DNA from 3 places in the Streptomyces sp. NPDC029151 genome. Region 3 is predicted to be linked to each of the others. Evidence: riboswitches for the same ligand, from Rfam matches in the RefSeq annotation. Region 3 holds a riboswitch; each other region holds the start of a gene.

Region 1 (7,557 bases), on a different contig from region 3:
GGAGTTCGTCGTCGTACAGGGCGTCCAGCAGCCGCTGGCACTCCCCGGCCGTGGTCCGGGCCTTCAGCAGGCCGTCCCGCCAGGTGGCCGCGCCGCGCGTGGGCGTCCAGGGGGCGCCCAGGTCGGTCTCGTTGATCAGCGCGGACCTGGCCTGCTCGTCGCTGAGCGTGGAGCCGTCGGCCCGCGCGGACGCCTTGGAGGTCTGGCTCGGCCGGTCGATCGTGGGCAGCGGGTACGGCGCGCTCGCCGGGTGCTTCAGGCCGAGGGCCGCACAGCCGCCGGCGGCTATCAGGCCGGCGGCGAGGACGGTGAGGAGGACGCCACGGGGGACGCGGGTGCGTATCGCGGGGAACATGGGTGCCTCCTGGGCTGCGTGCGGCCGGTGGTGCCTGATCTCACGGCACCACCCGGCCGATCGCCTCACCAGCGCTCCGGGCCGTACGGGTGAGGGGCGCGGCGCGGACCCGTGGTGCCGGGGGAGCGGGGGCGGCGGAAATCCGTGGTGCCGGGGGAGCGGGGCCCGGTAGCGTGCCCGGTATGCAGCGCGCCTCCTCGCATCCGTCGAGCACGACGACGCCGGACACCGTCCCGGCGCGCTGACACCTGACCAGCATCGAAGCCCCGGGGCGCACGCCCCGGGGCTTCGTCGTGCCCCGGGGCGTCCGCCTCCCGACGGAGGAGAAACGGATGAACGGCAAGGCGGAGGAGCAGGTCGTGGACCACCGGCGGCTCGGGCGGGCCCTCGGACTGTTCGGCACCGATCCGCTGATGGGCTCCGGGCTGCCGTACTGGCTGCCGGACGGGGCGGTCGTGCGGCACACCCTGGAGGAGTACATCCGGGACGCCGAACGCCGGGCCGGCTACCGGCACGTCTACTCGCCCGTGCTCGGCAAGCGCGAGCTGTACGAGATCTCCGGGCACTGGGACCACTACCGCGACGACATGTACCCCCCGATGCGGCTCGGTGCCGAGGAGGTCGTCCTGCGGCCCAGCCTCTGCCCCCACCACGCCCTGATCTACCGCTCCCGCTCCCGCAGCCACCACGAACTGCCCCTGCGCATCGCCGAGCTGGGCGCCATGCACCGCGCCGAACCGTCCGGCGTGCTCGGCGGCCTGACCCGGGTCCGCGCCATCCACCTCAACGACGCGCACGTCTTCTGCACCCTGGACCAGGCGGTGGCCGAGGCCCGCGCCGCGCTGGAGCTGATCGCCCGCGCCCACGCGGACCTCGGCATCGAGGCCGTGCGCCACCGGCTCTCGCTGCCCGGCGCGGGCGGCAAGTACGTCGCCGACCCGGAGCTGTGGCGCCGGGCGACCAGACTGCTGCGGGAGGTCCTCGCCGAGGCCGGGGTGGCCTACGAGGAGGCGGAGGGCGAGGCCGCGTTCTACGGCCCGAAGATCGACGTGCAGATCGCGGACCCGGCGGGCCGCGAGTCCACCCTGTCCACCGTGCAGATCGACTTCCACCAGCCCGCCCGCTTCGGCCTGCACTACATCGGCGCCGACGGCGCGAAGCACCGGCCGGTGATGGTGCACCGCAGCATCATCGGCAGTGTGGAGCGGGCCGTCGCCCACCTCGTCGAGACCCACGCCGGCGCGTTCCCGGCCTGGCTGGCCCCCGTGCAGCTGGTGGTGCTGCCGGTGGCCGAGGAGCAGGTGGAGCCGGCGGCGGCGCTGGTCCGGGAGGCGCTCGCGCTGGGCCTGCGCGCCGAACTCGCCGGGCCCGGGGAGGGGACCCTGGGCGCCAGGGTCCGCGCGGCGCGCCTGGTGCCGTACCAGGCGGTGATCGGGGCCCGGGAGGCCGGCGCCGGGCTGGCCGCCGTGCGCCTGCGGGACGGCCGCCGGCCCGGTGCGCTGCCCGGGAGCGAGCTGCTGCGGCGCGTCGCCGAACGGGTGGCGGCACGCGGCACCGCGCTCTGGGCCTGATCTAAGGTCGAGGCGACGGAAGGAGTCCGCCGTGACCGGTCAGCCCATCCCCGTGATCATCGACTGTGACACCGGTGTCGACGACGCCCTGGCCCTGCTGTTCGCCGTGCGCCACCCCGGACTCGACCTCAGGGCGGTGACCTGCGTGGCCGGGAACACCGACGTGGACGGCGTGGTCCGCAACACCCTCACCGTGCTGGAGCAGGCGGGCGCCCCCGACATCCCGGTGGCCCGGGGTGCCGAGCGCCCGCTGCTGGAGCCCGCCCGCCACGCCCCCGTGCACGGCGCCGACGGCATGGGCGACCTGGGCCTGCCCGCGCCGGCCCGGGTCCCGGCGGACGTCGACGCGGTCACGCTCCTGCACCGCGAGATCCTGGCCTCCCCGCGCCCGGTCACCCTGATCCCGACGGCGCCCCTGACCAACATCGCCCTGCTCCTGCGCACCCACCCGGAGGTGACCCGGAACATCGAGCGGATCGTGTTCATGGGCGGGGCGGTGGAGGTCGGCAACGCCACGCCGGTCGCGGAGTTCAACGTCTGGCACGATCCGGAGGCCGCGGCGATCCTGCTCACCGCCGGGGTGCCGATCACGATGTACGGCCTGGACGTCTTCCGGCAGGTCGTCGTGGACAGCACCGAGGTGCACCGGCTGCGCGGCAGCGGCGAGCCCGGCACCCGCCTGGCCGGCGAACTCCTCGCCCACCGGCCGGCCCACCAGGGCGAGCCGCCGGAGGCCGAGGAGGCGGGCGGCCTCGGCGACGCCGGCGCGGTGTGCGCGGTCGCCGACCCGCAGGGCATCACCACCCGCCTCCTCCCGGTCGAGGTCTCCCTCGCCCCCGGCCCGACCCGCGGCCAGACCATCGTCGACCGGCGGCCCCGGCTGGGCGAGTCGGAGATCCATGAGGGGGGCCGTGAGACGGCCCTGGTGGACGTCGCGCTGGAGGTCGACGCCGACCGGTACGTGAAGCTGTACCTGGAGACGGTGCGGCGGTAGTCAGTCGGCGGCCGACCAGCGTTCCTCCACGCGGGCCAGCCGCCAGTACGCCAGGGCCGCCGCCCACACCGCCACGAACAGGCCGACGATGAGGTAGCCGACGTTGCCGAGGTCGAGGCCGGCGATCCAGCCGGTCACGGCGTCGTGCAGGGCGAACTTCTCGTGCAGGACGCCGACCAGTTCGATCGTGCCGATGAAGAAGGCGACCGCGATGGACAGGCCGGTGATGGCGAGGTTGTAGAAGACCTTGCGGACGGGGTTGGCGAACGCCCACTGGTAGGCGAAGTTCATGAACGTGCCGTCGAGGGTGTCGAACAGGCTCATCCCGGCGGCGAAGAGGAGGGGCAGGCACAGGACCGCGTACCAGGGCAGGCCGGCCGCCGCGCCGGAGCCCGCCATCACCATCAGCGTGACCTCGGTGGCCGTGTCGAAGCCGAGGCCGAAGAGGAAGCCCAGCGGGTACATCTGGCCGGGCCGGGAGACGGACTTGGTGAGGCGGCCGAGGATCCGGTTCATGAAGCCGCGCGAGTCCAGGTGCTGTTCCAGCTCCTTCTCGTCGTACGCGCCCGCGCGCATCGCCCGGAAGACCTTCAGGATGCCCACCAGGGCGACCAGGTTCAGGGCGGCGATGAGGTAGAGGAACGTGCCGGAGATCGTCGTACCGAGGAAGCCGAGCACCTGGTGGGTGGTGGAGCCCTCGTTCGTCACCTTGCCGGCGAGCGAGGTGCCGCCCGCGATCAGCAGGGCCAGCAGGACGACGACGCTGGAGTGGCCGAGCGCGAACCAGAAACCCACCGACACCGGCCGCTTGCCGTCGGCCATCAGCTTGCGCGTGGTGTTGTCGATCGCCGCGATGTGGTCGGCGTCGAAGGCGTGCCGCATGCCCAGGGTGTAGGCGGTGATGCCGAGACCGACCCCGAAGACGTCGGTGCCGACCTTGTAGTGGCGGGGGGCCACGAGGAGGTACAGGATGCCGAAGGCCACGAGGTGCAGGGCGACGATCACCGCCATCAGGCCCGCCGTCCTGACGGTGTCCTCGCGTCGCCAGCGGAAGGTCGTGACATCGGCCATCGTTCATGCTCCAGCACCTCGTGGATCACTTCATGAGTGCCGTGGCCGGTCTCCTGGCTTACGGGTCGCACGTCCGCCGTCCCTGCCTTCCCGGTCGTACGACCAGTGGCCCGGCGGGTGCCGGACGGGACGGGAACTCCCCGATCACAGTGGCGAGGGCCGCGTCGACCTTGCATCGACTTCCCGAACACCACGGCCCGCCCACCGTAGAGGGGCGCGCGGTTCCCTGCATAGCTGCGCACCCGCGCAGGTATTCAAGATCACAAAAGTGCGCCTGCGAGGATGTGGTCATGCATCTCGTGCCTGCCGACCGAGCCGACCGTCGCACCATCGACGGTCACCGGGTGTGCGAGGCGATCGCCGCCATCGGCGACGCGGGGCTCCTGCGCACCTGGGCCGACCGTTTCTCCCTGCTGGCCGACGCCAACCGGCTCGCGCTGCTGCTCGCCCTGCACCGCACCGGGCCGCTCGCCGTGTCGGACCTCGCCGTCGCCACGGGCATGAACGACCCGGCCGTCTCCCAGGCCCTGCGGCTGCTGCGGGCGGCCGGGGTCGTGGCCGGGGAGAAGGAGGGGCGCGTGGTGCGGTACCGGGTGGTGGACGTGGAGGTACAGGGCCTGTTGGAGCACTGCACGGCCTGACCACCCACGAAAAGGTTCCCTTTCCGGGCACTGTGGACAGATACAGATTCCGCACTGTCGTCCGTCCCATGGGAGCCCGTATGGCAGACCACTCGCCGGACCTCTCGCCCAGGAACCCCGACTGGTGGCGCCAGGCCGTCATCTACCAGGTGTACCCGCGCAGTTTCGCCGACGCCGACGGAGACGGCCTCGGCGACCTCCGGGGTGTCACCCAGCGTCTGGACCACCTGGCCGCGCTCGGCGTGGACGCCCTGTGGCTGAGCCCCTTCTACCCCTCCGAACTCGCCGACGGCGGCTACGACGTCATCGACCCGCGCGGCGTCGACGAGCGCCTCGGCACCCTGGACGACTTCGACGCCCTGGTCGCCGAGGCGCACCGGCTCGGCCTCAAGGTCGTCGTGGACATCGTCCCCAACCACACCTCCCACCTGCACCCCTGGTTCGAGGAGGCGCTGCGCGCCGGACCCGGCTCCGCCGCCCGGGAGCGGTACGTCTTCCGGCCGGGGCGCGGCGCGCACGGGGAGCTGCCGCCCACCGACTGGCAGTCGGTGTTCGGCGGCAGCGCCTGGCGGCGGGTGCCCGACGGGGAGTGGTACCTCCACCTCTTCGCCCCCGAACAGCCCGACCTCAACTGGGACAACGAGGAGGTCCGCGCCGACTTCCGCACCACCCTGCGGTTCTGGTCCGACCGGGGCGTGGACGGCTTCCGCGTCGACGTCGCCCACGGCCTGGCCAAGGACCTCACCGAACCGCTGCGGGACGTCGGCGGCCTCGGCGCGACCGGCGAGCAGGCGCTGCCGCTGGTGCCGCCGGGCAGCCACCCGTACTGGGACCGGGACGAGGTCCACGAGATCTACCGGGACTGGCGCAAGATCTTCGACGCGTACAGCCCGCCGCGCATGGCCGTCGCCGAGGCCTGGGTGCCGGGCGACCGCCGCGCCCTGTACGCCCGGCCCGACGAACTCGGCCAGGCGTTCAACTTCGAGTACCTGGAGGCCCGCTGGGACGCCGGGGAGCTGCGGGACGTCATCACCGGCTCGCTGGCCACGGCCCGGGCCGCCGGGGCCTCCGCGACCTGGGTGCTGTCCAACCACGACGTCGTACGCCACGCCTCCCGGCTGATGCTGCCGCCGGACACCGACCCGGCCGCCTGGCTGCTCGCCGACGGTGCCGCGCCCGCCGTCGACACGGCGGCCGGGCTGCGCCGGGCCCGGGCGGCGACCCTGCTGATGCTGGCGCTGCCCGGCTCGGCCTACCTCTACCAGGGCGAGGAACTCGGCCTGCCGGAGGTCGCCGACCTGCCCGTCGAGGTGCTCCAGGACCCGATCTGGGAGCAGACCGGCCATGTCCGCAAGGGCCGCGACGGCTGCCGCGTGCCGCTGCCGTGGACGACGACCGGACCCAGTCACGGCTTCGGGCCCGGGGCCTCCTGGCTGCCGCAGCCCGCGTCCTTCGCGGCGTACGCCGTCGACGCGCAGACCGGGACCGAGGGCTCCACGCTGGAGCTGTACCGCACGGCCCTGCGGCTGCGCCGCAAGCTGCTCGCGGGCGAGACCCTGACCTGGACCCCGGACGCACCGGCCGGTGTGCTGGACTTCAGGCGCTCCGACGGCTGGCGCAGCGTCACCAACGTGACCGCCGGGCCGGTACCGCTGCCGCCGGGCGAGGTCCTGCTCAGCAGCACCCCGCTGCCGGAGGGAAGCGCGCTGCCGCCGGACACCACGGTGTGGCTGGCCTAGGGCCTCTCTTCCGGATCTCGCCGGGGTCGCGGGGGCCGGCACGCACATCTGCGGCGTTGTCGTCGGTTGCCGGCTCCCCCACGCTCGACGTCGCTCGCGCGGGGGGACCCCCCTCGCGTCGACGCCCTCCTCCGCCTTGCGGCTGCACGCACCAGACCCCGCTCGGGTCGGCCGACAGGCACCGTCGCCGGGAGCCGGCCTGATCCGAAAGGGAGGCCCTAGCCGGCCGAGGGGCTGGGGCCGGGGGCGGTGCCGCCGCCCGTGCCGCCGCCGGACAGGCCGCTCAGGTCCAGCGGGGTGGACGTGGCGGTCGGCGGCGGGGTGAGCACCACCTCCGGCTGGCCCGCCGGCGGGGCCGGCGGGGTCAGGTCGGAGGAGGGCAGCTTCGGCGGGGTGGTCTGGTTGAAGATGGTCTGGTCGAAGTCGACCAGACCGGTCCTCTCCATCACCGTGATGTGGTCCAGAACCGTGTCGTTGGCCTGGTCGGCGAGGGCGCGGACCAGCGAGTTCTTCGTGGTGGAACGGATCTTCGCGATGGTGTTGAAGATCGAGCCGTGCGTCATCCGCAGGATGTTGGCGAAGTCGGTGTCGAACTGCTTGCCGCTCTCGCCCTTCAACTGGCTGACGAAGCCCTCCTGCTGCGGGCTCGCCACGTTGGGCAGCGTGATGTTCAGCATCGGGGCGATCTTGCGGCAGGAGGCGTCCAGCGCCGCGTGCCCGTCCACCAGGTGCGCGCTGGCCGTCTTGACCCCCGTCGAGCTGCCCTTCTGCAGCCCGATCTGACCGAGCGGGTACTCCCACAGGCCGGCCGCCCGCACCTTGACCACGAAGTCCCGGTCCCCTTCGGTGAGCGGCCCCCACTGGGTGTTGGCGATGATGCGGGTCTGGGAACTGGAGACGGTGTCGAGGCCGAGCATGCCCGGGTAGGCGAGTGCCGCGAGGGTCAGGGCCATGGCACCGCCCACGAAGAGAGTTCCCGTCGCGTTCCGCGAAAAGCGCACCGTTCCTCCTGCTGGGATCCCGCCCATGGTTCGGACACACAGCCGTACGGACGCGGCGGCGATTCTTCTCAGCGGTCCCGGGTAAAGATCGGCGGGCTCGGGTAAAGAATCCCCCGATGCCCTTGGCCAAAGGTTGGCCGCTGCCGGGCAGAAGGTTGACCTGAGCGCGGGAGAAGGCAGACCGG
Region 2 (7,557 bases), on a different contig from region 3:
CAGCCCAGCAACGCGAGGATCTCGGCGATGTCGTCGCCCTGGGTGCGCATCGCGGACGTGCCCCAGACCGTCAGGCCCACGGACTTCGGGTACGCGCCGGTGTCCTGGAGGTAGCGTGCGACCAGCGAGTCCGCCAGCGACTGGCCGACCTCCCAGCTCAGCCGGGACGGAATGGCCTTGGGGTCGACCGAGTAGAAGTTCCGGCCCGTCGGCAGGACGTTGACCAGACCGCGGGTCGGGGAACCCGACGGGCCGGCCGGGACGTAGCCGCCGTCCAGGGCCCGCAGGATGTGCCCGATCTCGTCCGTGGTCCGCGCCAGACGCGGTACGACCTCCTCGCACGCGAACTCCAGCACCGCGACCGCCTCGGGGAGTTCAGCGCCGAGCGCGCCCCGCAGGACCGCCGGGACGACCGCGCGGTCCCACGCCCGCGCCTCCATCTCCTCGGCGATCCGCCGGCACAGCTGCTCCAGCAGGTCGATCGCGTCGGACGCGGTCCGCGCGGGACCGTCGACCAGGTCCGTCAGCTCCACCGGCACCTTCACCGGGGCACCCGGCTCGGCCAGCAGCTCCTTCTCCACCAGCCCGAAGTGGGCCGCCAGCGAGGCCCGCAGGCCGGGGAGCGCGTTCGCCCGGCCGCCCCACACCTGCGAGGCGCGCAGCACGGCCAGGACCAGGTTGACCCGTGGTTCGCCGGCCGGGCCGCCGCCCAGGATGTGCAGCCCGTCGCGGATCTGCACGTCCTTGATCTCGCACAGGTAGCCGTCGATATGCATGACGAACTCGTCGAACGCGTCGTCGTCCGGCTGCTCGTCCACGTGCAGGTCGTGGTGCAGCTCGGCCGCCTTCACCAGCGTCCAGATCTGGGCGCGGACGGCCGGCGCCTTCGCCGGATCCAGGTCGGAGACGAGCGCGTACTCGTCCAGCAGCTGCTCCAGCTTGGCCAGGTCGCCGTAGGTGTCGGCGCGCGCCATCGGCGGCACCAGGTGGTCGACCACCGTGGCGTGCCCGCGCCGCTTGGCCTGGGTGCCCTCGCCGGGGTCGTTGACGATGAACGGGTAGATCAGCGGCAGGTCGCCGAGGACGGCGTCCGGCGCGCAGCCGGCGCCCAGTCCGAGGCCCTTGCCCGGCAGCCACTCCATCGTGCCGTGCTTGCCCATGTGCACGATCGCGTCGGCGCCGAAGGAGTGGTCCAGCCACCGGTACGCCGCCATGTAGTGGTGCGACGGCGGCATGTCCGGGTCGTGGTAGATCGCGATCGGGTTCTCGCCGAAACCGCGCGGCGGCTGGATCATCACGACGACGTTCCCGAACCGGAGGCTGGCCAGCACGATGTCGTCGCCGTCCACGTAGAGGCCGCCCGGCGGCTCGCCCCACGCCTCGGTCATCGCGTCCCGCAGCCCGGGGTCGAGTTTCTCGAACCAGGCCCGGTAGTCGGCCAGCGGCACCCGCGCGGGCGCGGCGGCCAGCTGGTCCTCCGTCAGCCACTCGACGTCGTGGCCGCCGGCCTCGATGAGGCGGTGGATCAGCTCGTCGCCGCCGGACGGGTACTCGGTGAGCCCGTACCCGGCGTCCCGCAGCGCGTCCAGCACCCGTACCGCCGACGCGGGCGTGTCCAGGCCGACCGCGTTGCCGACCCGGGAGTGCTTGGTGGGGTACGCGGTGAAGACCAGGGCGACCTTCTTCTCGGCGTTCGGCTTGTGGCGCAGCCGGGCGTGCCTGACGGCGATCCCGGCCACGCGGGCGGCCCGCTCGGGGTCGGCGACGTACACCGGCACGTCGTCGGGGCCCTGCTCCTTGAAGGAGAACGGCACGGTGATCAGCCGGCCGTCGAACTCCGGGATCGCCACCTGCATCGCCGCGTCCATCGGGGACAGGGCCGCGTCGGACTCCTCCCACGCGGCCCGCGAGGAGGTGAGGCAGAGCCCCTGCAGCACGGGGACGTCCAGGTCGGCGAGCGCGCCGACGTCCCAGGACTCCTCGTCGCCGCCCGCCGACGCCTGCGAGGCGTGCGTGCCGCCGGCCGCCAGCACGGTGGCCACCAGCGCGTCGGCACGGCCCAGCAGCTCGTACAGCCCGGCGTCCGCGCCGCGCAGCGAACCGCAGTACACCGCGAGGGCGTTGGCGCCCTGCGCCTCGATCGCCTCGCACAGGGTGTCCACGAAGGCGGTGTTGCCGCTCAGTTCGTGCGCCCGGTAGAACAGCACGCCCACGGTCGGCCGGCCGTCGACGACGGTACGGTCGCCGTGGACGCCGAACTCCGGCATCTTCCGCGGCTCCTCGAAGCCCTCACCCGTCAGCAGCACGGTGTCCGACAGGAACCGGGACAGCTCCAGCAGGTTCGCGGGACCGCCCTCGACCAGGTACTTCAGCGCCTCCGCGACCACACCGGCCGGCACCGACGACTCCGCCATCAGCTCGGCGTCCGGCACGGTCTCGCCGCCCAGCAGCACGGTCGGGATGCCGGACGCCTTCAGCGCGGCCAGCCCGTCCTCCCAGGCCCGCTTGCCGCCCAGCAGCCGTACGACGGCCAGGTCCGCGCCCTCGATCAGGCCCGGCAGCTCTCCGGCGACGTCGACCCGGGTGGGGTTGCCGATGCGGTAGCCGGCGCCGGAGGCCCGGGCCGCCAGCAGATCCGTGTCGGCGGTCGACAACAACAACACTGTGCTCATGCGGGCGCTCCCGGTGGAATGAAAGGCAGTCCTTGCGGCGCGCCCGACTCGATGAGCCGCCACAGCGCGTCCGTGTCCGCGTGCTGTTCGATGAGGTCGCCGAGCCGGTCGAGCTGCTCCTCGCGCAGCGCGGCGAAGGAGGTGTCCGGCGCGGGCACGAAACGGCGGCCCGCGGCGGCGGCCACCTCGCGCAGGAAGGCCCGGCGGAACCCGTCCGACTCCAGCGAGCCGTGCCAGTGCGTGCCCCAGGTCTGGCCGACCCGGCAGCCGTCCAGGAAGGGTTCGCCGCCCTCGACGGTGGCCACCCCGTGGTGGATCTCGTAGCCGTCGACCCGCTCGCCGAGGGCCTCGCCGCTGGGCCGGGTGAGGGTCTTCTCGCGGGCGAAGCGCACCCGGACCGGCAGCACGCCGAGACCCGGGACGGCTCCGGCGCGGGACTCGACCTCGTCCTCGATGTGCTCGCCGAGGATCTGGAAGCCGCCGCAGACCCCGAGGACGGGACGCTGTTCGGCGGCCCGCCGTACCAGCGCGTCCGCGAGCCCGCGCTCGCGCAGCCACTCCAGCGCCCGTACGGTCCCGCGCGTGCCCGGGACCACGACGAGGTCGGCGTCCGCCAGCTCCTCCGGCCGGTCCACGAACCGCACCACGACCCCCGGTTCGGCGGCCAGCGCGTCCACGTCGGTGAAGTTGGACATCAGCGGGATCGCGCACACGGCGACCCGCAGCACGTCCTCGCCGACGGGCGGGGTCACGGTGGACTCCCGGACGGTGCCGCGCAGGGAGACGCGCAGACCGTCCTCCTCGTCGATGCCGAGCCCGTGCCGGAAGGGCAGTACCCCGTAGGTCCGCCGCCCGGTCAGGTCCCGGAGCATGTCCAGCCCCGGCTCCAGCAGGGAGACATCGCCCCGGAACTTGTTCACCAGGAACCCGGCGACCAGTTCCTGGTCCTCGGGGGAGAGCAGGGCGACGGTACCGAAGAAGGAGGCGAACACGCCCCCGCGGTCGATGTCGCCGACGACGAGCACGGGCAGCCGCGCGTTGCGTGCGACGCCCATGTTGACGATGTCCGTCCGCCGGAGGTTGATCTCGGCCGGACTGCCCGCCCCCTCACAGATCACCGCGTCATACGTGCCCCGCAACTCGGCCAGGCAGTCCAGCACCGTGCCCAGCAGCCGCTGCTGGCGCCCGCCGTGGTACCCGCGTGCGCTCAGCTCGCCCACCGGCTTGCCCAGCAGCACCACCTGGCTGCTCTGCTCGCCGCCGGGCTTGAGCAGCACCGGGTTCATCAGCGCGGTCGGCTCGATCCGGCAGGCCTGCGCCTGCATCGCCTGCGCCCGGCCGATCTCGGCGCCCTCGCGCGTGACGAACGAGTTCAACGACATGTTCTGCGCCTTGAACGGCGCGACCTTCACCCCCTGGCGTACCAGCCAGCGGCAGATGCCGGCCGTCACGACGCTCTTGCCGGCGTCGGAGGTGGTGCCGGCGACGAGGAGACCACCGTTCACTTCCCGCGTCCTTTCAGCAGCCGGCGTGCGGCGAGCGTGCCGGCGAGGGCGAGCAGGCCGACGCGGCGGGAGAGCCGTACGGCCCGGTCGATGTCGCAGACCTGGACCGGCCGCCCGCCGGCGCCGTTGAGGACGGGCCGGTGCTCGACCCGCCCTCCGTAGGAGAGCGTCCCGCCCAGGCGTACGCCGAGGGCGCCCGCGAAGGAGGCCTCCACGGGACCGGCGTTGGGGCTCGGGTGCCGGCGCGCGTCGGCCTTCCAGGCGCGCAGCGCACCCCGCGGATCGGGTCCGGCCGCGGCGGCGAGTACGGCGGTCAGCCGGGCCCCCGGCCAGCCGGCGACGTCGTCGAGGCGGGCGGAGGCCCAGCCGAAGCGCCGCAGGCGGGGGGACTTGTGGCCGACCATCGCGTCCAGGGTGTTGACCGCCCGGAACCCGAGGAGCCCCGGGACCCCCGCGACGGCACCCCAGACGAGGGCGCCGACGACGGCGTCCGAGGTGTTCTCGGCGACCGACTCGACCACGGCCCGGGCGACACCGTCGGCGTCCAGCGCCTGCGGGTCCCGGCCGCACAGGTGGGGCAGCCGGGCCCGGGCGGCGTCGATGTCCCCGGCCTCCAGGGCGCGCCCGATGGCGCGGGCCTCGCGGGCGAGCGAGGTGCCGCCGACGACGGCCCAGGTGGCGGCGGCGGTCAGCGCGACGGAGGCGGTGGGGGAGGGGCGTACGGCGCGTGCGGCGAGTGCGCCGAGCGCGACGGCGCCACCGGCGCACACCGTGGTGTGCAGGGCGCCCCAGCCGCGGTGGTCGTGCCACAACGCGCCTTCCACGGCCCCGGCCGCCCGTCCGAAAGCAGCGACCGGATGTCCGCGGCGGGGATCGCCGAGGAGCAGGTCGCCGAGGACGCCGGCGGCGGCGCCGTACGCGTACGTGCGATCGGCACCCATCGGCTCAGCCGGCCGTGGGCACAGGAACGGGCCCGACAGGCCTGGTGCTGGTCCTCGATCGGCAGCCGAGCATGGCGATATGTGTCCTCACTCAGGGTGTCCGCGCCCTGGTTCGACGTGAATCGGCGGTGAGAGTTCCTGGCTCCCGGGGGTTCTTCCCCGGTGACAGTGGCGGGACCGCGCCGGATTCGCACCGGCTTCCTCTCCTGCCGCCGTTGATGGCCTGGGCAGTCCACCACGCGCCCGGAACGGCCGTCAACTTGCCTTTGACCTGCGTGGGGACAGTGTGCTGATCCCCACACCGCGGGGCGTGCGGGGTCTGCCGGGGTACGACGAAGGCTCCCCGCACGGCGTGTGCGGGGAGCCTTTCGGTGGTGTGGTCAGGCCTTGGCCACGATCAGGTTGATGCCGTACGCCACCGCCGCCGCGCAGGCGGCGAAGCAGAGGTAGGCGCCGGTGACGGCGAGGGCGGCGGAGCCCCCCTGTGCCGTGGCCTTCTCGCGCCGGTTCAGGCCCGCGATGCCGAGCGTGAACAGGGTCACCAGGCCCACGGTGGCCACGAGACTGACGCCGAACACGGAGCCCAGGGCTGCCCAGTCGATCTTCATAGTGCTTCCTTCGGTAACCGGGTGCTCGGGGTCAGACCGCGGCGGCCGGCGGGGCGGCCGGGGCCGGTTCGGCGGACGCGGTGGCCTGCTGCGGGAACGTGAGGTCCACCTCGGCGGCGACCGTGCCGGTGGGCGGCGGGATCACGGCGGCGATGGCGGTGGTGACCACACCGGCCGGCTCCTCGGTCTCCTCCACCACGTTGGTGTGGTCGACGACCTCGCGGCGGGAGATCTTCCAGATCGCGGCGGACGCGGCGACCAGGAAGACGGCGACCACGGCGGTGCCCCAGTCACCGAGGTCGGTGACGGACTCGGCGCCCGCGCCGACCAGCGCGGCGGCCGGGAGGGTGAGCGCCCAGGCGACGAACATGCGGGTCGCGGTCGACCAGCGGACCACACCGCCCTTGCGGCCCAGGCCCGCGCCCATCACCGAGCCGGAGACGACGTGGGTGGTGGAGAGGGAGAAGCCGAGGTGGGAGGAGGCCAGGATGGCGGTCGCGGCGCTGGTCTGGGCGGCGAAGCCCTGGCGCGGCTCCAGGTCGGTCAGGCCCTTGCCCATGGTGCGGATGATGCGCCAGCCGCCGATGTAGGTGCCGAGCGCGATGGCCAGGCCGGCGGAGAGGATCACCCAGGTGGGGGGGTTGGAGCCGGGGGCGATCGAGCCGCCCGCGACGAGGGCGAGGGTGATGATGCCCATCGTCTTCTGGGCGTCGTTGGTGCCGTGCGCGAGGGAGACCAGGCCGGCGGAGGCGATCTGGCCGACGCGGTAGCCCTTGCGGGTGGCCTCGCCCTCGGCGGTGCCGCCGACGCCGTAGGAGAACCGGGTGGCCAGCAGCGAGGCGAGGCCCGCCACGATCGGCGCGGCGACGGCCGGGAGCAGCACCTTGGTGACGAGGACGTCACCGTGGACGGCGCCGAAGCCGGCGGAGGCGACGGTGGCGCCGACCAGGCCGCCCATCAGGGCGTGCGAGGAGCTGGACGGCAGGCCCACGAGCCAGGTCAGCAGGTTCCAGAGGATCGCGCCGACCAGGGCGGCGAAGATGACCTCGGGACGGATGCCGGTCTCGTCGACGAGACCCTTGGAGATCGTGTTCGCGACCTCCACGGAGAGGAAGGCGCCCACGAGGTTGAGGACGGCGGACATGGCGACCGCGATCTTCGGCTTCAGGGCGCCTGTGGAGATGGTGGTGGCCATCGCGTTCGCGGTGTCGTGGAAACCGTTCGTGAAATCGAACGCGAGAGCGGTTACCACCACTATCGCGAGGATCAGCGAGAAGCTTTCCATTTACCCAGGCAATCGTTCGAGGTCATTGGCTGGTCGAACGTAGGCAACCTGGGTGAACGGAAGATGAACTGGGACGGGCGTGGGGATGTCCGTCACGCGCGTACGAGGCTTCGCTCTCCCCTCCCGGCCCGGGCGCCCCTTGGCTAGCGGCCCCGGGCCAGGACCCGCAGCCTGCTCAGGGAGCCGCCGAAGAGATTCTGGTCACCCGGCAGCCGGCCCTTGGTGCCGTACTGCCAGAACGTCCAGTACCGCCAGCCGCCGGGCAGGGCGCCCGGCCGGGAGGTGCCGTGACGGGCGATCCACAGGGCGTGCGAGGAGGAGAAGGCGCGGCTGTTCCCGGTGCACAGCCTCCACCACTGGGTCGTGGTGTAGATCACCGGCCGGCGGCCGGTGAGCCGCTTGATCTCGTCGCTGAACGACCGGATCCAGCGGACCATCTCCTTCCCGTCCAGCCCGTAGCACTTGTGCCGTGCGTCGTACGGGTTGTACTCGACGTCCAGCGCGGGCGGCAGCGTCCAGCCGTCCGCCCGCCAGTCCCCGCCGTGC
Region 3 (7,557 bases):
GGGGCCGTCGCCTCCCGCCCGTGGCGGGCCGCTGCCGCCGAGCGGGTCCTGACCGGCGCGCCGGCCGGCGCCGAGACCTACGCCGCCGCGGCCGACGCCGAACTGGCGGCGGCCCGGCCGCTGCCGGACAACGGCTACAAGGTGGACCTCATCCGCAACCTCGTGGTGACCGTCCTGACCGAACTCGCCGAGGAGACCGCCCGATGACCACCGTCACCACCGGAACGACCCCGGCGCCCTCCGTGCGGGCGCCGTCCGTCGGCACCGGCCACACCCGGGTCGAGGGCCGGGACAAGGTCACCGGAGCCGCCCGCTACGCGGCGGAAGTGCCCTTCGCCGACCTCGCCCACGGCTGGCTGGTGCTGTCCACCATCACCCGCGGACGCATCGTCGCCCTCGACACCGACCCCGTGCTCGCCATGCCGGGCGTCCTCGCCGTCCTGGACCACCGCAACGCCCCGCACCTCGTCACCGACTACCACGGACTGCTGGGCAAGCCCGACCCCACCTGCGCCGTCTTCCAGCACGACCGGGTGCCCCACATGGGCTGGCCGGTGGCGCTGGTCGTGGCGGAGACCTCCGAGCAGGCCAGGGAAGCCGCCGAGGCCCTCGTCGTGCGCTACGAACAGGAGCCGCACGACGTCGAGTTCACCGGCGAGCACCCCGACGCCCACCCGGTGGACGGCCACATGCCGGCGGTGACCGGGAAGGGGGACCTCGACGCCCGGCTGGCGGACTCGGCCGTCGTCGTGGACGCCGAGTACACCACCCCCGAAGAACACCACAACCCGATGGAACCCCATGCGGCGACCGCCCGCTGGGACGACGGACGGCTGGAGGTGATCGACTCCAACCAGGGCGTCACCTGGGTCGCCGGCGAACTCGCGAACCTCTTCTCGCTCGACCCGGCGTCCGTACGGGTGCGCTCCGAACACGTCGGCGGTGGCTTCGGCAGCAAGGGCGTCCGCGCCCACCAGGTGGCCGCCGTGATGGCCGCGACCCTGCTGCAGCGGCCCGTGCGGGTCGTCCTGACCCGGCGCCAGATGTTCTCCCTGGCCGGGTACCGCAGCCCCACCACCCAGCGGATCCGGCTCGGCGCCGACCCCGACGGACGCCTGCGCGCCCTGGAACACCGCTCCGTCAGCCGCACCTCCACGGTGTACGAGTTCGTGGAGGCGAGCGCCGGGGTGGCGCGGGTGATGTACGACGCAGACGCCCACCACACCGCCAACCACGTCGTACGGCTCGACGTGCCGTCCCCGACGTTCATGCGCGCCCCGGGCGAGGCGCCCGGATCGTTCGCGCTGGAGGCGGCGCTCGACGAACTCGCCGAGAAGTGCGGGCTCGACCCGATCGAGCTGCGCCTGCGCAACGAACCGGAGACGGGCCCGGTGTCGGGCCTGCCGTTCGCCGGCCGCGACCTGGCCGCCTGCTTCCGTGAGGGCGCCCGCAGGTTCGGCTGGGCGGACCGCGACCGGCGGCCCGGACTGCGCCGGGAGGGCCGCTGGCTGCTCGGCACCGGCACGGCGGCGGCCTCCTTCCCGGCCGGCGCCGCACCCTCCACCGCGACGGCGACCGCGCATCCGGACGGCACCTTCACCGTGCGGATCTCCGCGGCCGACATCGGCACCGGGGCCCGTACCGCGCTCACCCTCGTCGCCGCGGACGCCCTCCAGGTGGCCCCGGAGCGCATCCGGATGCGTATCGGCGACAGCGACTTCGGCCCGGCGATGATCGCCGGCGGCTCCATGGGCACCCGCTCCTGGTCCTGGGCCGTCAAGACCGCGGCCGGTGAACTCCGCGAACGGCTGGCCCTCGGCGCCGACGTCCCCGAAGAGGGCCTCACCGTGCACTCCGACACCACCGCGGCCCTCGGCGCCCTCACCCCCGCCGAACGGCACTCCTTCGGGGCGCAGTTCGCGGAGGTCGCCGTGGACGTCACCACCGGCGAGGTACGCGTGCGGCGCATGCTCGGCATCTTCGCGGCCGGCCGAATCGTCAACCCGCTCACCGCACGCAACCAGCTCCGGGGCGGCATGATCTGGGGCATCTCCATGGCCCTGCACGAGGAGGCGGCCCGGGACCGCGCCTCCGGCGGCCACGTCGGCGCCGACCTCGCCGGCTACCACGTCGCCACCCACGCCGACGTACCCCGCGTCGAGGCCGACTGGATCGACGACACCGACCCCGACGACCCCGTGGGGATCAAGGGCATCGGCGAGATCGGCATCGTCGGCGCCGCCGCCGCCGTCGCCAACGCGGTCTGGCACGCGACCGGTGTGCGCCACCGCAGTCTGCCCATCCGGCCGGACCGTGTCCTGTCGGCCGCCACGGGGGCGACGGATGCTTGACCTGGCCGCGCAACTGCACCGCTGGATCGAGGAGGGACGCGAGTTCGCCGTCGCCACCGTGGTGTCCGTGGGCGGCAGCGCACCGCGCGGCCCCGGCGCCGCCCTCGCCGTCGACCGCGAGGGCACCGCCATCGGCTCGGTCTCCGGCGGCTGCGTCGAGGGCGCGGTGTACGACCTGTGCCACGAGGCGCTGCGGACCGGAGAGAGCATCCGCGAACGGTTCGGCTACAGCGACGAGGACGCCTTCGCCGTGGGCCTGACCTGCGGCGGCACCATCGACATGCTGATCACGCCGGTGGCCGGCGGGTCGCCCGCCCGGACGGTCGTCGCATCGGCTCTGTCGGCCGCCGCCGGGGGCCGGCCGGCAGCCCTCGCCCGGGTCGCCCACGGCCCGGCCGAACTCCTGGGGCAGGCCCTGCTGGTCCGGTCCGACGGCACGTCCGAGGGCGGCCTCGGCGGCCATCCGGACCTGGACCGTACGGCGGCGCAGGAGGCCCGGGCCCTGCTGGAGGCGGGCCGCACCGGCACGGTGGACCTCTCCGCGGACGGTTCGCACTGCCCCGGAGGCCTGACGCTGCTGGTCGAGTCGAACGTGCCGCCCCCGCGCATGATCGTGTTCGGTGCGGTCGACTTCGCCTCGGCGCTGGCCCGGGCCGGCAAGTTCCTCGGCTACCACGTGACCGTCTGCGACGCCCGCCCCGTCTTCACGACCCGCGACCGCTTCCCGGACGCCGACGAGGTCGTGGTCGACTGGCCGCACCGGTACCTGCGGCGCACCGAGACCGACGCCCGTACGGTCCTGTGCGTGCTCACCCACGACGCCAAGTTCGACGTACCCCTGCTGAAGGTGGCCCTCCGGATGCCGGTCGCGTTCGTCGGCGCGATGGGCTCGCGCCGTACCCACGAGGACCGCGACCGGCGCCTGCGGTCGGAAGGCGTGACCGAACGCGAACTGGCCCGGCTGCGCTCACCGATCGGCCTCGACCTCGGCGCCCGCACACCGGAGGAGACCGCCCTGTCGATCGCCGCGGAGATCGTCGCCGCCAGGCGGGGCGGCACGGGCGTCCCGCTGACCGGCTCGGACACGCCGATCCATCACGAGACCGGAGAGGGCGGCAGGCCGGCGGTCGCCTGAGTCCGGGCTCGTGGCGAGCTGATCGTTTTGTTAGGCTCACCTTGCCTTCCGTGGGGGAAGCCCGGTGAGAGTCCGGCACTGACCCGCAACGGTGTGCGCGACGGCCCCGTGGTCCGTCGCGCGAGTCCGGTCGCCCGCGGAGGGCTGAGCGACCCGTTGACTGCTCGCCGTGGACTGCGAGAAGGGGCCGCGCGGCCGGCACGGCCGTACGGGCCGTCCCCTGCTCGGCATCCAGCAGGCGGCCCATGCGAAGGACGGCCCCCACCGTGCGCCGAAGAACGGCCCTCCGCCGGATACCCGTACTGCCCCTCGGCCTCGGGCTCGGCGCCCTGCTGGTGCTGTCGCTGCTGTGCGGAGTCGGGCTCGGGGCCGCCGGCATCGGCTGGGGGGACTCGCTCCGCTTCCTGTGGGCCGGGCTCACCGGCGGCACCGTGCACGCGCCCGACGCGGCCGCCTACACCATCGTCTGGGAGATCCGGCTGCCCCGGGTCCTGCTCGGCGCGGTCGTCGGGGCGGGGCTCGCGGCCGTCGGTGTCGCCGTGCAGGCCATGGTCCGCAATGCCCTGGCCGACCCGTTCGTCCTGGGGATCTCCTCCGGCGCGGCGGTCGGCGCCAACGCCGTCATCCTGCTGGGAGCACTCGCGGGACTCGGGGTGTGGGCGCTGTCGGTGTCGGCGTTCGCCTCGGCGCTCGCGGCCATGGGGCTCGTGTACGCCGTGGCCCGCTCGCCCCGCGGACTGGCCCCGCTGCGGCTGATCCTCACCGGCACGGCGCTGGCGTACGGCTTCGAGGCCGTCACCACCGTCATGGTGTTCGGCGCGGCCCGCGGCGAGGCGGCCCGGTCGGCCATGATGTGGCTGCTGGGCAGCCTGGGCGGCGCGACCTGGGCACAGGTACCGCTCGCCGCGGTGACCGTGGCGGCCGGCTGCGCCTGGCTGCTGATGCGGGCGGAGACACTCGACGCGCTCGCCATGGGCGACGAGACCTCGGCCGCCCTCGGCGTCCGACCGTCCCGGATACGACGGGAGTTGTTCCTGGTGACCGCCGCTGTCACGGGAACCGTCGTCGCGGTCAGCGGGGCCATCGGCTTCGTGGGGCTGATGGTGCCGCACGTCGTGCGGATGCTGGTCGGTGCCGGACACCGCCGGGTGCTGGCCGTGGCCCCGCTCGCCGGCGCGGTGCTGCTGGGATGGGCGGACCTGCTGTCCCGGCTGTTGCTCGCCCCGGCCGAGCTGCCGGTCGGCGTGGTCACCGCGGTGGTCGGGGTCCCCGCGTTCCTCCTGCTGATGCGGCGCGGCGGCGACGCCTTCGGGGGGCGCTGAGCATGCGGCTCGACATCGACCGGGTGACCATCGAGACCGCCGGGGCCCGGATCGTGGACGACGTCCGACTCACCGTCGGCAGCGGGACGTTCGCCGGACTCGTCGGCCCCAACGGCAGCGGCAAGTCCACCCTGCTGCGCAGCGTGTACCGGGCGCTGCGGCCGACGGGCGGGGCGGTACGGCTGGACGGCGACGACCTCCACGCCATGCGACCGCGGTCCGCCGCGCGCGCGGTGGCCGCGCTGCCCCAGGAGTCGACGGCCGAGTTCGACTTCACCGTGGCCGAGGTGGTCGCCATGGGACGGCTGCCCCACAGGAACCGCGACTCCGCCACGGACCACGGGATCCGCGCCCGGGCGATGGACCGCACGGGCGTCGCCCACCTCGCCGACCGGGGGTTCCTCAGCCTGTCCGGGGGAGAGAAGCAGCGGGTCCTCATCGCCCGCGCGCTCGCCCAGCAACCCCGGGTGCTGGTCCTGGACGAGCCCACCAACCACCTGGACATCGCCCACCAGTTGGACGTCCTCGCCCTCGTGCGGGGCAGCGGTCTGACCGTCCTGGCCGCGCTGCACGACCTCAACCTCGCCGCGGCCCACTGCGACGTCCTGTACGTCATCGACGGCGGCCGCATCGTCGCCTCGGGCCCACCGCACGAGGTGCTCCGACCCGCCCTGCTGGCCGAGGTGTTCGGCGTCCGCGTGCACCGCGTACGGCATCCCGTCACCGGCGCCGTCCAACTCCTGTTCGACCTGCCGCCCACCACACCCTGAGGACCCTCCCATGCGCAAGCTGCTCGCCGCCGCCCTCTGTCTCGCCGCGACCGCGACGGGCTGCGGCGCCTCGGTCGAGTCCGCCGAGGACACGCCGTCCCGGGCGGTCACCCTGACCAACTGCGGCCGCGAGGTGACCTACGACAGGACCCCCGAGCGCGTCGTCACCAACGACGTCGGCATCACCGAGCTGATGTTCGCCCTCGGTCTGGAGGAGCGCATGGCCGGCTTCGCCATGCCCGACGACAGGGGCGACCTGAGCCGCGTGCCCTGGAAGGACGGCTACGACAAGGTGACCTGGCTGTCGAAGGACCAGCTGACGAAGGAGAACGTTCTCGACGCCCGCGCCGACCTCGTCTTCGCCGGCTGGAACTACGGCTTCCGCGAGGACGGCGGCTTCACGCCCGATGCGCTGGACGAGCTCGGCATCCCCTCGTACATCCTCACCGAGTCCTGCCGCAACGGCCGTACGCGCTCCTCCCGCGGCATCATGCCGCCCCTGGACGCGCTGTACACCGACCTCACCAACCTCGGCAGGCTCTTCGGCGTGGAGGAACGGGCCGCGGCGCTGGTCGACGGCTTCCGGAAGCAGATCGCGGACGTACGGGCGAAGGCCCCCAAGGGCGCCGACCGCCCCTCGGTCTTCCTCTACGACAGCGGCCGGGACACCCCCTTCACCTCCGGCCGCTACGCCGCCCCCGAGCAGATCATCACCGAGGCCGGCGGCGTCAACGTCATGCACGACGTGGCGGACTCCTGGACCACGGTCGGCTGGGAGAGCGTCGTCGAGCGCGATCCCGACGTGATCGTGATCTGCGACTACGGAGACGTGAGCGCCGAACAGAAGAAGAGGTTCCTGCTGTCCTACGCCCCGCTGCGCGAAGTCTCCGCGATCAGGCACCGGCGGATCGTCGTCCTCGACTACGCCGACCTGGTGGAGAGCCCCCGCAACCCGTCGGCGGTCGCCCGGCTCGGCGCCTTCCTGCGGACGGTGGCGAGGCAGGGGGCGCCGGCGGAGGGCGGCACGGAGGGGTGACGTGGAGGGGTGGCACACGAGTACGGACCGCGGCCCGGTGCCGCGGTCCGTACCGTGACGAGCGGCCGGGCTGTGGGGGAGCCGCCGCTCTGTGGCGCGGGGGGTCAGCCCGCCTTGCCCACCTGCGCCAGAGCCTTGGCGAGGCCGTTGGCCCACAGCTGGTTGACCCGGGCCCGCTCGGTGGAGTTCGGGTACCGGTTGGTACAGCTCGGGCCGGGGCCGCCGCCCGACATCAGTTCGCTGCACGGGCCGCTGTAGTGGTCGGGCAGGCCGAGCACATGGCCGGTCTCGTGCGCGGCGACCCGGACGGAGTCGTACTGCTGGTTCTGCGCGTAGTCCAGGAAGATGTACCCGCTGCCGTGGCCGTCGGTGGAGGCGTAGGACCCGCGCGGGTCGCTGCCCTCGTAGTAGGCGAAGTCGCCGCCGCCGGAGGTGGCCTGGAGCTTGACGTTCGACACCGAGCTGTTCCAGATGGAGGCGGCGCTCGATATCTGGGAGCGGAAGCTCGGCGCCTGGGAGGCGTTGTAGTAGACCGTCACCGACTTCAGGGACGGCTGCTCGGCCTGCCTCTTGGCGACCGACTTCAGCACGGCGTCGAAGAACGCCTTGCTGCCGCTCTTGTCGGCGGTGCCCACGTAGCCGGAGGCGGCGGTGCGGGCGGAGGTCGGGGTGGTGCTGTTCGCGTTCGCCGGGCTCGCGGTGCCGAGCGCGGCGGAGGCCAGTCCGAGGCCGAGCGCCAGGGCCACGAGACTCCTGGATCTCTTCGGCCCGGTGCTGCTGCGGAACGACGCCATGGGGGCTCCTTCTCGTCCTGTGGGGTTGAACGATCGGTTGCCAGTGAGTCTCGGGCAGACCAACGGGGCGACGGATGATGGCAATCGGGGATAGCACCGGGCTATCGGTGGCCGACTCGGCCGACTCGTCCACTTTCATTGCAAGTTGA

The links. Region 3 has a riboswitch for cobalamin ahead of ACZ4VF_RS31175 (FecCD family ABC transporter permease). Riboswitches for the same ligand answer to the same signal wherever they lie in the genome.
Region 1: it holds a riboswitch for cobalamin, as region 3 does, so the genes downstream of both, nicT (Nickel transporter NicT) here and ACZ4VF_RS31175 (FecCD family ABC transporter permease) in region 3, are expected to answer to the same signal.
Region 2: it holds a riboswitch for cobalamin, as region 3 does, so the genes downstream of both, ACZ4VF_RS07995 (cobalamin biosynthesis protein) here and ACZ4VF_RS31175 (FecCD family ABC transporter permease) in region 3, are expected to answer to the same signal.

What each region holds. Positions count from the first base shown of each region.
Region 1 covers NZ_JBVHWQ010000008.1:380,146-387,702, forward strand. Annotated here, with positions in the region: gene ACZ4VF_RS28870 (hypothetical protein) at 1-355, opposite strand, end outside; gene thrS (threonine--tRNA ligase) at 688-1,926, shown strand; gene ACZ4VF_RS28880 (nucleoside hydrolase) at 1,958-2,920, shown strand; gene nicT (Nickel transporter NicT) at 2,921-3,991, opposite strand; cobalamin riboswitch at 4,018-4,201, opposite strand; gene ACZ4VF_RS28890 (metalloregulator ArsR/SmtB family transcription factor) at 4,282-4,632, shown strand; gene ACZ4VF_RS28895 (glycoside hydrolase family 13 protein) at 4,713-6,371, shown strand; gene ACZ4VF_RS28900 (DUF4142 domain-containing protein) at 6,590-7,336, opposite strand.
Region 2 covers NZ_JBVHWQ010000002.1:54,182-61,738, reverse strand. Annotated here, with positions in the region: gene cobN (cobaltochelatase subunit CobN) at 1-2,672, opposite strand, end outside; gene ACZ4VF_RS08000 (cobyric acid synthase) at 2,669-4,177, opposite strand; gene ACZ4VF_RS07995 (cobalamin biosynthesis protein) at 4,174-5,118, opposite strand; cobalamin riboswitch at 5,231-5,371, opposite strand; gene ACZ4VF_RS07990 (hypothetical protein) at 5,499-5,726, opposite strand; gene ACZ4VF_RS07985 (inorganic phosphate transporter) at 5,758-7,011, opposite strand; gene ACZ4VF_RS07980 (GH25 family lysozyme) at 7,155-7,557, opposite strand, start outside.
Region 3 covers NZ_JBVHWQ010000010.1:110,677-118,233, reverse strand. Annotated here, with positions in the region: gene ACZ4VF_RS31190 (FAD binding domain-containing protein) at 1-207, shown strand, start outside; gene ACZ4VF_RS31185 (xanthine dehydrogenase family protein molybdopterin-binding subunit) at 204-2,351, shown strand; gene ACZ4VF_RS31180 (XdhC family protein) at 2,344-3,486, shown strand; cobalamin riboswitch at 3,497-3,642, shown strand; gene ACZ4VF_RS31175 (FecCD family ABC transporter permease) at 3,732-4,808, shown strand; gene ACZ4VF_RS31170 (ABC transporter ATP-binding protein) at 4,811-5,578, shown strand; gene ACZ4VF_RS31165 (ABC transporter substrate-binding protein) at 5,589-6,614, shown strand; gene snpA (snapalysin) at 6,719-7,408, opposite strand.